Linked DNA regions of Mumia flava. The protein of the gene in region 2 interacts with the protein of the main gene of each other region in a pairwise test. Links are inferred from orthologs where the notes say so. Each region holds a gene or a part of one and is shown on either strand. Other genes may lie near its edges.

Evidence for each region. The genes of interacting proteins can lie anywhere in the genome.
Region 1: the proteins of mreB (region 2) and ftsZ interact in binary tests that used the Escherichia coli proteins (3 or more experiments, as listed by UniProt). The link is inferred for Mumia flava from one-to-one orthologs.

Annotation. Positions count from the first base shown.
Region 1 is NZ_PGEZ01000001.1:237,397-240,774, reverse strand. The notes cover bases 1-2,990. They hold ftsZ (cell division protein FtsZ), read left to right. Parts: upstream 1-851; coding sequence 852-2,129; downstream 2,130-2,990. Other genes in these bases: CLV56_RS01105 (YggS family pyridoxal phosphate-dependent enzyme), read left to right, coding at 2,860-2,990; CLV56_RS01110 (purine nucleoside phosphorylase YfiH/LACC1 family protein), read left to right, coding at 2,129-2,863; CLV56_RS01120 (cell division protein FtsQ/DivIB), read left to right, coding at 1-679. In the rest of the region: more of CLV56_RS01105, read left to right, coding at 2,991-3,378. UniProt on the Escherichia coli protein: Essential cell division protein that forms a contractile ring structure (Z ring) at the future cell division site. The regulation of the ring assembly controls the timing and the location of cell division.
Region 2 is NZ_PGEZ01000002.1:698,820-702,410, forward strand. What follows is about bases 410-3,224. They hold mreB (rod shape-determining protein), read right to left. Parts: upstream 2,438-3,224; coding sequence 1,382-2,437; downstream 410-1,381. Other genes in these bases: mreD (rod shape-determining protein MreD), read right to left, coding at 410-523; mreC (rod shape-determining protein MreC), read right to left, coding at 525-1,385; CLV56_RS17405 (carbohydrate ABC transporter permease), read right to left, coding at 2,526-3,224. Also shown: mrdA (penicillin-binding protein 2), read right to left, coding at 1-5; more of mreD, read right to left, coding at 8-409; more of CLV56_RS17405, read right to left, coding at 3,225-3,506; CLV56_RS17410 (carbohydrate ABC transporter permease), read right to left, coding at 3,503-3,591. UniProt on the Escherichia coli protein: Forms membrane-associated dynamic filaments that are essential for cell shape determination. Acts by regulating cell wall synthesis and cell elongation, and thus cell shape.

The DNA.
Region 1 (3,378 bases), on a different replicon or contig from region 2:
GGCGCGGCTCGTGCGGGCGCGGCCGTGGCTGCTCGCCCTGCTCGGCCTCGGTCTCGTCGCCGTGGCCGTCTGGGTGGTCGCCGGCACGTCGGTCCTCGGGGTCGACGACGTCGAGGTCGACGGAAACCGCACCGTGGACGCCCAGGTCGTCGTGGACGCCGCGGAGGTCGTGACCGGCACGCCGCTGGTCCGGCTCGACACCGACGCGATCCGGGAGCGGGTGGCCACGGTGCCGCAGGTGGCCTCCGTCGAGGTACGGCGGCGGCTGCCCGGAACGGTCGTGGTCACCGTCGTCGAACGGACCCCGGTCGCCGAGGTGACGATCGCGGGCGAGACGCTGCTGCTGGCCGACGACGGCGTCGTCTATCCCCCGGCGGGGCGGGTTCCCGGGCGGCTGCCGGCGGTCGAGGTGGCGGATCGCGTGCGCGACCGTGACGCCGCGCTGAGCGAGGTCGCCGCAGCGATCTCGGCGATGGAGGAGTCGGTGGCACGCCGGGTGAGCGAGGTCCAGGTCCGCAGCCGTGACGGCATCACGCTGTCCTTGCGCGACGGGGCGGTCGTCGAGTGGGGGAGCGCGGACCAGCCCGAGCTCAAGGCCGAGGTGCTGGGCGTCCTGCTCGCGCAGAAGGCCGCCCGCTACGACGTGAGCACGCCGGGGCGGCCCACGATCGTCCCGTGACACGCCGTGGCGGCGTGTCGTCGCGGATCGGCGTGCCCGGCCACGTAGTTTCTTCCCATGGCAGGGGTTGACATAACTATAACCCTCAAGTAGAGGGTTAAGGTTCGTCGGCTCGCCGGGGAGAGCGGTTTCCCGCAGAACTCGAAGCACACCCAAGCACGTGAGGGGCACCATCGTGGCAGCGCAGAACTACCTGGCCGTGATCAAGGTGGTCGGCATCGGCGGCGGCGGCGTGAACGCCGTCAACCGGATGATCGAGGCCGGTCTCAAGGGCGTCGAGTTCATCGCGATCAACACCGACGCGCAGGCCCTCCTGATGAGCGACGCCGACGTCAAGCTCGACATCGGGCGTGAGCTGACCCGCGGACTCGGCGCGGGCGCCAACCCCGGCACCGGCCGCCAGGCGGCCGAGGACCACGCCGACGACATCGAGGAGGTCCTCAAGGGGGCCGACATGGTCTTCGTCACGGCCGGCGAGGGCGGCGGGACCGGCACGGGCGGCGCGCCCGTCGTCGCCCGGATCGCCCGCTCGCTCGGTGCCCTGACGATCGGCGTGGTCACGCGTCCGTTCTCCTTCGAGGGCCGCCGCCGCGCCAACCAGGCCGACGACGGGATCGAGTCGCTGCGCGAGGAGGTCGACACGCTGATCGTGATCCCGAACGACCGGCTGCTGTCGATCAGCGACCGCGGGGTCACGATGATCGACGCGTTCAAGCAGGCCGACCAGGTGCTGCTGCAAGGCGTCTCCGGCATCACCGACCTGATCACCACCCCGGGACTGATCAACCTCGACTTCGCCGACGTGAAGTCCGTGATGTCCGACGCCGGTTCCGCACTGATGGGGATCGGCTCGGCGCGCGGGGACGACCGCGCGGTGGCCGCCGCGGAGATGGCGGTCTCGAGTCCGCTGCTCGAGGCGTCGATCGACGGGGCGCACGGCGTGCTGCTGTCGATCGCCGGCGGCTCGGACCTCGGGCTGTTCGAGATCAACGAGGCGGCCGCGCTGGTGAGCGAGGCCGCGCACGCCGAAGCCAACATCATCTTCGGCGCCGTGATCGACGACGCACTGGGCGACGAGGTGCGGGTCACCGTGATCGCCGCCGGGTTCGACGGCGGTATGCCCAAGCGACGCGACGCGTCGCGGCCCGCGCTGCGCCGTGACGCCGCTCCGGCCCGCCCGACTCAGCGCGAGACGCCGTCCTCGCCGTCGGTCGAGCGCGAGCGCGACCCGCAGCCGGTGGGCGCCGCCGCGAAGACGAACGGCAGCACGGGCGGCCCCGCGCCGTCGGAGCGCACGACGGCCGCGAGCTCGCGGACCGAGCCCGACCGCCCGCGCGAGGAGCGCCCGGACGGCGAGACCGAGGTGGTCCGGCGCAGGGACGGCTCGACCGCCAAGCGGCAGCCCGACGCGTTCGACGACGACCTCGACATCCCCGACTTCCTCAAGTAGTGCTCGCCTTCCACCATCGGACGCAGCGGGCCGACCTCGCCTTCACCGACCGCCACGGCGGCGCGAGCAGCGGACCGTGGGCGAGCCTCAACCTCGGCTCCAGCAACGGCGACGACGGCGAGGTCGTCGAGCGCAACCTCGCCGTCCTGGCCGCCGCTCTCGACACCGACCGTCCCCGGCTCGTGCTGATGCGCCAGCACCACAGCGCCCACGTCGCGGTCGTCGGAGCCGAGGACGTGGATGCGCCGCCGGACGCCGACGCCCTGGTCACCGACCGGCCGGACGTGGCTCTGCTGGTCCGGGTCGCCGACTGCGTCCCGGTGCTGATCGCCGACGACGAGGCGGGCGTGGTCGCGGCGGTGCACGCCGGGCGCCGTGGCGTCGAGCTCGACGTCTGCGGCGCCGCGGTGGCAGCGATGCGGGAGCTCGGTGCCCGGGCACCGGAGGCGTGGATCGGTCCGCGTGCCTGCGGGCGCTGCTACGAGGTGCCCGAGGGCATGCGCGACGAGGTCGCGGACCTCGAGCCCGCGACGTGGTCGGAGACGTCGTGGGGGACCCCCGCGCTCGATCTCGCGGCCGGCGTCGGGGCACAGCTGCGCCGCGACGGGGTGCTGGTGCACGATCTCGCCGACCACCACCCCGCCTGCACGATCGAGCACGAGGACTACTTCTCCTACCGGCGCCAGGGCGTACGGTCCGGCCGGCTCGGCGGGATCGTACGGTTGCGACCGTGAGCGACGAGCGCAGGAGCGAGCTGGCAGCCAACCTCGAGCGGGTGCGCGGCCGCATCACCGCCGCCGCCGAGGCGGCCGGGCGCGACCCGGCGGAGCTCACGCTCGTGGTCGTGACCAAGACGTACCCGGCCTCCGACGTCGCCCTGCTCGCCGAGCTCGGGGTCACCGATGTCGGCGAGAACCGCCATCCCGAGGCCGGGCGCAAACGAGACGAGGCCGCCGAGGCGGGGGCGCGACTGCGCTGGCACTTCGTCGGCGGACTCCAGACCAACAAGGCCAACGCCGTCACCCGCTACGCCGACGCCGTGCACTCCGTGGACCGGCTCCGCCTCGTCACGGCGCTGGAGTCCGGCGCGGCCGCGGCGGGTCGGCGGATCGACGCGTACGTGCAGGTGAACCTCGAGGGACGCGACGACGAGCCCGCCGGTCGGGCGGGTGCGGCACCGGCGGACGTACGGTCCGTCGCCGACGCGATCGCATCCGCCGAGCACCTGCGCCTCGCCGGTGTGATGACC
Region 2 (3,591 bases):
TGCACCGTCACCACCCCCGCACCGGCGTCGGCTCGACCCGGTCGAGGGCAGCACGGACCAGCGGCAGCACGAGAAGACCGAGCACCGCGTCGTAGGCCACCGCCAGACCGACCACCGACGACGCGACCGCGAGGTCGGCGCCGGCGAGGCCGAGGACGATCGAGGACAGCGCGAAGATCGAGACCCCGACGAACGCCGCCGCACCGGAGACCACCAGGTCCAGCCACCGCGTCGAGCGGCTCCCGCGGTCGACGGTGCCCGCGAGCAGCCCGACCACGCACAACGCGAGCGCCCACTGTCCCATCAGGTCGTCCGACGGCGGCGCCAGGTCGATCAGCAGGCCGCCGGCGAACCCGGTCCACGCCCCGGCGACCGCGCCGTCACGCAGACCCACGGCGGCGACCACGAGCAGAACGACGTCGGGCACGACCGCGGTCGGGAACAGCACCGGCGCCACGCTCAGCTGGACGAGCAGCGCGACCACCAGCAGCGCCGCGATCACCAGCGTGCGTCCGGCCGCCACGTCAGCGCTCCCGGCCGATCCCGGTCACCACGGCGACGACATCGAGGGACGACGCGTCGACGAACGGCGCGACCGTGACCTCCGTGCTCTGCTCGCGCGGGGAGAACGTCGTGCGCTCGACCCGCCCGATCGGCACCCCGGCGATGTACGGGACGCCGCGCGGCGACCCCCACGACACCACCGTGTCACCCACGTCCGGCTCGACGGTCCCGTCGAGCAGGGTGAGGGTGAGCCGGCCGGCGCCGGACAGGTCCCCGTCGCCGCTGAGCATCCCGAGCTCCGCGTCGGAGCCCAGGCGCGCTCCGACCCGGGACTCCGCGTCGGCCAGCAGCAGCACCGTCGCGTGCGACCGTCCCGCGACCAGCACACGACCGACCAGCCCGTCGGCCGCGACCACCGTCATGTCGACACGGACGCCGTCGGCGGTGCCGGCGTCGATCGTGACGGTCCGGCGGAACGACTGCCCGGGCCCGTAGGCGACGACGGCGGCCTGGACGGTGCGCAGGTCGGCCTCGCGGGTGTAGCGGGCCAGCCGGTCGTACTCGCCGAGGCGCTGCGCGTCCACCCCGGTCGAGGCCAGCCGACGGCGCAGCGAGGCGTTCTCCTCCTCCAACCGCACGTTCTCGTCCTCCAACGCGGTCCGGTCGGCGAACACGTCGAGCCCGAATGGCTCCATCACCCGCGCGACACCGCCCTGGAACGGACCGAGGACGGTGGAGGCGACCGTACGGACCGGGCCGCCGGCGCCGGTCAGGTCGAGCGTGATCAGGGCGACCGCGGCGAGCAGGACGAGCAGGACGACGGGTCGCGGCCGCGGGTCGCGGTCACGACCGCGGGTCCGGGTGCTCGCCACGGTCTTCACCGGCGCGGCTCGGTGGTGAGCAGCTGGCTGAGCGCGTCGAACTCCTCCACGCACTTGCCGGCGCCCATCGCCACCGAGTGCAGCGGATCGTCGACGACGTGCACCGGCACCTCCGTCTCGCGCCGGATCCGGTCGTCGAGGCCGCGCAGCAGCGCCCCGCCGCCGGTCAGCACGAGTCCACGGTCCAGGATGTCGGCCGCCAGCTCGGGCGGCGTCACGTCGAGCGTGTCGCGGACGGCGTCCACGATCCGGGAGACCGGCTCCTCCAGCGCACGGCGCACCTCGGCCGCCGTCACGTCGATCGTGCGCGGCAGCCCGCCGACCAGGTCACGGCCGCGGATCGAGACCATCGGCTCGTCCGCTCCGGGGTACGCCGACCCGGCGTCGATCTTCAGGTCCTCGGCGGTCTGCTCACCGAGGAGCAGGGCGTGCTCCTTCTTGAACCAGTCCACGATCGCGGCGTCGAGGTCGTCGCCGGCCGTCCGGATCGACTTGCTCGCGACCACGCCGCCGAGGGCGATCACCGCGACCTCCGTCGTACCGCCGCCGACGTCGACGACCATGTTGCCCGCAGGCTCGTGCACCGGCAGCCCGGCACCGAGGGCGGCCGCCATCGGCTCCTCGACGACGAAGACCTGCCGCGCACCGGCCTGGTAGCCGGCCTCGCGCACCGCCCGCTGCTCGACCGACGTGATCGCGCTCGGCACGCAGACCACCAGTCGGGGCTTCGCCAGGTGACGACGACGGTGCACCTGCTGGATGAAGAGCCGCAGCATCTGCTCGGTGGCCTCGAAGTCCGCGATCACGCCGTCGCGCATCGGCCGGATCACGGTGATCGCACCCGGGGTGCGTCCGTGCATCCGCTTCGCGTCGGACCCGACGGCGAGGATCGCACGGGTGCGGGCGTTCAGCGCCACCACGCTCGGCTCGTCGAGCATGACGCCGCGCCCTCGGACGTAGACGAGGGTGTTCGCGGTGCCCAGATCGACGGCCATGTCCCGGCCGAGGACACTGCGCACCGACCGATGGCGGTTGGGGAAGGAACCTGCCATGCGATCAGGCTAGGGGCGGCGGCCCCCCGGACAGGGCCGACACGCCCGACGCGATCGCGCCGTGACCAGCACGGACGCGGTCCGCAGGTCAGCCCTTGATCGCCCCTCCGAGCCCGCCGCCGCGCAGGAAGAAGCGCTGGAAGACCAGGAAGAAGGCGATCGGGACCGCGGTCGAGAGCAGCAGTGCGGCGAGGAACACGTCGAGCTCGGTCACCGGTGCCAGGGTCGGCAGGCGCACCGACAACGGCTGCATGGTGGGGTCGGGCAGGACCAGCAGCGGCCAGATGAAGTCCTTCCAGGCGGCGAGCACCGCGAACACCGACACCACGCCCAGGATCGGACGCGACATGGGCAGCACGATCGAGAAGAACAGCCGGAACGGTCCCGCGCCGTCGACCCGCGCGGCCTCGATGATCTCGCGCGGGAGGCCGTCGAAGAACCGCTTGACGAGCACGACGTTGAACGCGCTCGCGCCCGCCGGCAGGAATGCGCCCCAGAACGTGTTGATCAGGGACACGTGCACGACCGGCAGGTCGAGGGCCGTCAGGTAGAGCGGCACGAGCAGCACGACGGCGGGCACGAAGAGCGTGCACAGCACCGCTGCGTAGACGATCCGGCCGTAGCGCGGCCGCAGGACCGACAGGGCGTATCCCCCGGTCGTGGCGACCACCATCTGCGTCACCCACGAGCCCAGCGCGATCACGACGGTGTTGACGAAGTACAGCCGCAGGTCCAGGTCGACCCAGGCCGTGCGCAGGTTCGCCCAGTCGGTCCCGTTCGGGAAGAACGCCATCGGGGTGCGCAGGATGTCCTGGGTGGGGGTGATCGCCGCCTTCGCGAGCCAGAGGATCGGACCGAGCGCGACCACCACGAGGAAGAGCAGCAGGGCGGTGTTCAGGGTGCGCCGCCCCCACCGCACGGCCGGCCGCCGACGGTCGGACTCCGACGTGATCGAGCGGGTCGACTCGGCAGGGCGCCGCCGCCGCGGGGCGCGGGGAGGTTGTGCCGGCACAGGCGGCGTCGGCCCCAGCTCGTCCTCGGTCGGACGGGCGGGCAGCTTGAGGCTCATGTGTCGCTCCACGATCGGGTCAGGCGGAAGTACAGGGCCGACAGGACGGCGAGCGCGACCGCGAGCATGAGGCTGAGCGCCGTGG